Thiocystis violascens DSM 198: one gene and its partner. The protein of the gene in region 1 interacts with the protein of each later gene in a pairwise test. Links are inferred from orthologs where the notes say so. Each region holds a gene or a part of one and is shown on either strand. Other genes may lie near its edges. The genes, in order: pheT and secD.

What was found.
Region 2: the proteins of pheT (region 1) and secD interact in binary tests that used the Escherichia coli proteins (3 or more experiments, as listed by UniProt). The link is inferred for Thiocystis violascens DSM 198 from one-to-one orthologs.

What each region holds. Positions count from the first base shown.
Region 1 is NC_018012.1:1,699,829-1,703,143, reverse strand. Bases 1-2,997 are described here. They hold pheT (phenylalanine--tRNA ligase subunit beta), read left to right. Parts: upstream 1-308; coding sequence 309-2,687; downstream 2,688-2,997. Other genes in these bases: THIVI_RS07530 (MerR family transcriptional regulator), read left to right, coding at 2,972-2,997; ihfA (integration host factor subunit alpha), read left to right, coding at 2,692-2,991; pheS (phenylalanine--tRNA ligase subunit alpha), read left to right, coding at 1-210. Outside these bases: more of THIVI_RS07530, read left to right, coding at 2,998-3,315.
Region 2 is NC_018012.1:3,419,525-3,422,814, reverse strand. Bases 291-3,262 are described here. They hold secD (protein translocase subunit SecD), read right to left. Parts: upstream 2,719-3,262; coding sequence 862-2,718; downstream 291-861. Other genes in these bases: yajC (preprotein translocase subunit YajC), read right to left, coding at 2,882-3,217; secF (protein translocase subunit SecF), read right to left, coding at 291-850. Also shown: more of secF, read right to left, coding at 1-290. UniProt on the Escherichia coli protein: Part of the Sec protein translocase complex. Interacts with the SecYEG preprotein conducting channel. SecDF uses the proton motive force (PMF) to complete protein translocation after the ATP-dependent function of SecA.

The DNA of each region.
Region 1 (3,315 bases):
CGGGTCTGCAAACAGACCGGCTGGCTGGAAGTACTCGGTTGCGGCATGGTCTATCCCGAGGTGTTCAAGCATGTCGGGATCGATCCCGAGCGCCATCTTGGCTACGCCTTCGGCATGGGCGTCGAGCGGCTCGCCATGCTGCGCTACGGCATCGACGATATCCGGCTCAATTTCGATAATGACCTAAGATACCTGCGCCAGTTCGCCTAATGATTTTTCTATCGAAAAATCATATGTTTTTAAAAATATAAATTCAGTTTCTCTCAACGCGCAACGCGCTTTGAGAGTCGCACACGGGAAAGCGCGATATGCGATTCAGTGAGGCTTGGCTGCGCGAGTGGGTGAATCCGCCGGTCGACACCCAACAATTGGCCGATCAGCTCAGCATGGCGGGTCTGGAAGTGGACGCCGTCGAACCGGCGGCCCCCGCTTTCAGCGGCGTCTCGATCGGCCTGGTGCAGCGCATCGCGCCCCATCCGGATGCCGCCAAGCTGCGCATCTGTACGGTCGATCTGGGCCAGGACGAACCGCTCCAGATCATCTGCGGCGCGGCCAATGTCGCCGAGGGTATGAAGATTCCGGTCGCCACGGTCGGTGCCTGTCTGCCCGGCGACTTCAAGATCAAAAAGGCCAAGCTGCGCGGTGTCGCGTCCTTCGGCATGATCTGCTCCGCCACCGAACTCGGACTGGCCGAGACCTCCGATGGCATCCTGCCCCTGTCGGCGGACGCCCCCGTGGGCGAGGACTTCCGCGCTTGGATGGCCCTGGACGACCATTGCATCGAGGTCGACCTGACTCCGGATCGGGGCGACTGTCTCGGCATCGCCGGGCTCGCCCGCGAGGTCGCGGTTATCAACCGCGTCCCGCTGCGGGCGCCTGCCGTGCAACCCGTGGCGCCAACCTGCGACGACCGCGTGACGGTGCGTCTGCTGGCTCCCGACGCCTGCCCGCGCTACGTCTGCCGGGTCATCCGCCAGGTCGATCCGACCGCCGCAACGCCTGTGTGGATGCAGGAACGCCTGCGCCGCGCCGGACTGCGCGCGATCAGCCCCGTCGTGGATGTCACCAACTATGTCATGCTCGAATTGGGTCAGCCCATGCACGGGTTCGATCTCGCCAAACTCAGCGGCGGGATCGAGGTGCGTCTGGCCCAGGCCGGCGAACGGCTCGCGTTGCTCAACGGCGATGAAATCGAACTGCGCGCCGACACCCTGGTGATTGCCGACGCCAACCAGGCGGTGGCCATGGCCGGCATCATGGGCGGCGCCGCGACCGGCGTTGGCCCTGAGACCCGCGATATCCTGCTCGAAAGCGCCTTTTTCGCGCCGCTCGCCATTAGCGGCAAGGCGCGCGGTTACGGCTTTCATACCGATTCCTCGCACCGTTTCGAGCGCGGTGTCGACCCGCAACTTCAGGTCCGCGCGATCGAGCGCGCGACCCGTCTCCTGCTGGACATCGTCGGCGGCCAGGTCGGCCCCGTGGTGGAAGCGGTCGACGCGACCCATCTGCCGCGACGCGAACCCCTGCATCTGCGCGAGGCGCGCGTCGCCTGGATTCTCGGGCTCGAACTGCCCGCCACGACCATCGCCGATGTGCTGGAACGCCTGGGCATGGCCGTCGAACGTCTCGATGACGGCTGGCGGGTCACCCCGCCCAGCGCGCGTTTCGATCTGGTCCACGAAGTCGACCTGATCGCCGACATCGGCCGGATCCATGGCTACGACAACATCCCGGTGAGCCACGCCAGTGCCGCCTCGGTCACCCAATCCACGCCCGAGGCCGCGTTCGATCTCGACCGCGCGCGCCTGGCCCTGGTCGACCGCGGTTTCCACGAGGTCATCACCTACAGTTTCGTCAGCCCCGAGATCCAGTCGCTGGTCGAACCCGAGGCCGACACCCTGCGGTTGGCCAACCCCATCAGCGCCGAACTCTCTATCATGCGCACCAGCCTCTGGGCCGGCCTGTTGCAGACCGCCCGTTACAATCAGACCCGTCAACTGGAGCGGGTGCGGATCTTCGAGTCGGGTCTGCGGTTTCGGATCGGCGCCGACGGTCTGCGACAGGAACCGGGGCTCGCCGGTCTGGTCATCGGCACGGCCGCTCCCGAACAGTGGGGCCAGCAATCTGGCAAGGTCGATTTTTACGACCTCAAGGCCGACGTGGAAGCCCTGCTGGCGCTGACCGGCGCGCCCGCGCAATTCAGGTTCGTCGCCGGCGCGCATCCGGCCCTGCATCCGGGGCAGACGGCCCGGATCGAGCGCGAAGGGAAACCCGTGGGTCTGATGGGGATGCTGCATCCCTCGCTGGCCGCCAAGCTCGATCTCACCGGCGACGCCTTTCTGTTCGAACTGGATCTGGCACCGCTGGCGGACGGCATCCTGCCCCGCTATGCGCCGATCTCGCGTTTCCCTGGTATTCGTCGCGATCTGGCGATCGTCATCGACGCACAGATCGGCTACGAGAGGGTTGCCGACTGCGTTCGCGCCGCCGCCACGGAACTGCTGCGCGAGGTCATCCTGTTCGATGTCTATACCGGCAAGAACGTCGATTCTGGACGAAAAAGTCTTGCTTTAGGATTGATTTTACAGTCTTCTTCCCAGACACTGACCGAAGAAATCATTGAAGTCGAGGTAGGGCGGATTCTGGATCGCCTTACTTCGGAACTTGACGCACGATTGAGGGATTGAGGGTATGGCGTTGACCAAAGCCGAAATGGCAGAGCATCTATTCGATGAACTTGGCCTGAACAAACGCGAGGCCAAGGATATCGTCGAGATGTTTTTCGAGGAGATTCGCACCGCCCTGGAGCGGGGGGAGCAGGTCAAGCTGTCCGGGTTTGGCAACTTCGACCTGCGCGAGAAAAACGAGCGTCCGGGCCGCAACCCCAAGACCGGCGAGGAAATTCCCATCACCGCGCGGCGTGTCGTGACCTTCCGTCCAGGCCAGAAGCTCAAATCGCGGGTGGAAGCCTATGCTGGAACCGATGGTTAGTGGCGACGAGCCAGGAGACGGCGATCTCCCGCCGATTCCCGGCAAGCGTTACTTCACCATCGGTGAAGTCAGCGAACTGTGTGGCGTCAAACCGCACGTCTTGCGCTACTGGGAACAGGAATTTCCGCAGCTCAAGCCGGTCAAGCGCCGCGGCAACCGACGTTATTACCAACGCCACGATGTTTTGATCGTGCGCCAGATCCGCAACCTGCTGTACGACCAGGGATTCACCATCGGCGGCGCCCGTCAGCAATTGAGCGGAGAAGGCGCCAAGCACGACATGAATCAAACCCATCAGGTTCTGCGCCAGTTACGTCTGGAGCT
Region 2 (3,290 bases), 1.7 Mb from region 1 along the record:
TGGTCGAATAGGTGCCGACCAGGATGCCGATGATCAGCGCCAGCGAGAAGCCGCCGATAACCTCGCCACCGAACAGATAGAGGGCGAACAGCACCAGCAGGGTGGTGCCCGAGGTGACGATGGTGCGCGAGAGGGTCTGGTTGATCGAGACGTTCGTGATCTCGATCACCGTCCCCTTGCGCATCCGGCGGAAGTTCTCGCGGATGCGGTCGAAGATGACGATGGTGTCGTTCAGCGAATAGCCGATCACCGCCAGCACCGCCGCCAGCACCGTGAGATCGAAGGGAATCTGGAAGATCGAGAACATCCCGACGGTAAAAATGACGTCATGGATGAGTGCGGCGACCGCCCCGACCGCGAAACGCCACTCGAAGCGCAGCGCGACATAGATCAGGATGCCGATCAGCGAGAAGAGCACCGCCAGTCCGCCCTGTTCGCGCAGATCCTCGCCGACCTGAGGTCCGACGAATTCGACCCGGCGCAGCTCGACTTTCCCCTCGGACGCCTGACTCAGCGCGCGGTAGACCCGCTCGCTGAGTTCCGCGCTCGCCGCCTCGCCCGCCAGCGGGGCCAGACGGATGAGCACGTCCGTCCGCGAGCCGAAGTGCTGAACCGTAGCGCCGGTGAAGCCAGCACCCTCCATCGCGGCGCTGACCGCGCTGAGTTCGGTTGGATTCTGATAGCCGACCTCGATCACGGTGCCGCCGGTGAAATCCAGTCCGAAGTCGAAGCCGCGCACCAGCATCGACAGCAGACAGATGATCAGCACCACCCCGGACAGGATCGCCGCAGTGTAGCGCTTCCCGATGAAATCGATGTTCAGCTCATTGATCGTGCGTTTTTTGTTCATGTCGATGCCCCTCAGAGACCCAGTTTATTCAGACGCCGCCCGCCGTAGATCAGATTGATCAGGGCGCGGGATCCAAGGATGGCGGTAAACATGGACGAGAGGATACCGATGAAGAGCGTCACCGCGAACCCCTTGACCGGACCGGTGCCGAAGCTGAACAGCACCACGGCGGCGATCAGGGTCGTGACGTTGGAGTCGACGATGGTCGAGAGCGCCTTGTCATAACCGGCATGGATGCTGGCTTGGGGCGAGTTGCCGTTACGGATCTCTTCGCGGATACGCTCGAAGATCAGCACATTGGCGTCCACCGCCATACCGACCGTGAGCACGATGCCGGCAATGCCCGGCAGGGTCAGCGTGGCCTGTAACATGGAGAGGATGGCCACGATCATCACCAGATTGACGACCAGCACTAGATTGGCCACCATCCCGAAGGCTCGGTAATAGAGCCCCATGAAGATCACCACAAGCGCCAGTCCGATCAGCACCGACCGAACCCCCTGATCGATGTTGTCCTGACCCAGGCTGGGACCGATGGTGCGTTCCTCGACAATCTGGATCGGCGCCGCCAGCGCGCCCGAGCGCAGCAGCAGGGCGGTATCGTGGGCCTCGGCGCTGCTGTCGAGCCCGGTGGTCTGGAAGCGTCGGCCGAAGGGTTCGCGGATACTGGCGACGCTGATGACTTCCTCGACCTTGCGCGTTGTCTTGACCGGCTCGCCGTTGACCAGTTCGGTGGTGGTGCGGTTCTCGATGAAGACGACCGCCATTGGTTTGCCGACGTTTTCGGTGGTGACGTCGCGCATCCGTCGCGCGCCTTGGCCATCAAGGTTCACAAAGACGGCCGGGGTACCGCTCTGACCGTCGAATCCGGCCGAGGCGTCGGTGATCTGATCGCCAGTCACGATCACCCGGCGTTTGAGCAGAATCGGTCTGCCGTCGCGCTCGTAATAGAGCTTGCTGCCGACCGGAACCCGTCCCGCCACGGCATCGGCGACACTGCCCTCGGTGTCTACCAGACGGTATTCCAGGGTCGCGGTGGCGCCGAGCAGTTCTTTCAGACGACCGGGATCCTGCGCGCCCGGCAGTTGCACCACAATCCGCCGCTCGCCCTGTCGGGCGATGCTGGGCTCCGCCACTCCAAGCGCGTTAACGCGATTGCGCAGGGTCGTGATGTTCTGCTCCAGCGCGAAATCCTTGATCTTCTGCTGCTCGACCTCCGGCAGGCTGGCCTCGACCAGATAGCGATCTTCATCCTGACTGCTCTGAACGGTCAGATCCCGGAACTCGCGGCTCAGCACCTTCTCGCCGGCATCGCGGGTCTCGGCGTCGTTGAATTTCACCAGGATGCGCCCGCCCTCGCGGGTGGCGGTGACATAACGGATCTTTTTGTCGCGCAACTGAGTCCGCAGATCACCGAGATAGCGCTCCAGCGTCTGATCCAGGGCGGCATCCATGTCCACGTCGATGACGACATGGATACCGCCGCGCAGATCCAGGCCCAGCGACATGGGGTTGAGACCGACCGCGCGCATCCAACCGGGCAGATCGGCCGACTGCGTCAACGCCGTGCGGTACTTCGTGGAGAGCGAACGCTCGATCGCCTCCTGTCCACGTAACTGCTCGCCGGGCGCGGCGAAGCGGACCAGCAGTTTTCCGCCCTCGCGTGTTTCGATGCCCTTGACGGGGACGCCGGCATTCTCAAGCGCGGCGCGGACCTCGCCGACACTGGCCTCGGTGACCTCGGCGCCGCGGGCGGCGGTGATTTCGATCGATGGATCCTGAGAGTAAAGGTTCGGCCAGGCCAGTAGCAGGCTGGCCAGAATCACGCCCAGGATCAGCAGATTCTTCCACAGGGGATATCGGTTCATTGCAGTTTTGATCTCTACATCGCTGGTCGCAACGGCGCGCGGGGCAGGTGCGAGGGGAGACGCCGGTCGCGCCGTCGGCAAGTGACGTCCGCGACCAAATCCGCACGAAAAGACCCGGCCGCTCGCGCGTCCGCGTCCTCTCGGTCCGGATGCAGTGGGAAGTTTAGAGTTCCTTCAGCGTGCCCTTCGGCAGCACGGATTCGATGGTCGCCCGGCGCACCTTGACCTGGACGCCATCGGCGATCTCGACCAGGATGAAGTTTTCGCCGATCTCGTTAATCCGGCCGGCGATGCCGCCGACGGTGATGACCTCGTCGCCCTTCGCCAGTGCCGCGACCATCTTCTGATGTTCTTTCTGACGCTTGGCCTGAGGACGAATCAGGAGAAAGTAAAAGACCACCGCAAACAACACCAGCGGCAGCAGCGCGATGAACGAATCGCCGGCGGAGGCGGCGGCGACCTCGCCCTGGGCGAGCGCGTCGGAGATAAAGAAGCTCATAGTCGACTCCCGATCGGTACGCGGATCCGCAAGCGGGATCCAGTGACGTGAAGCGGCCCGTGTCGGTCAATCC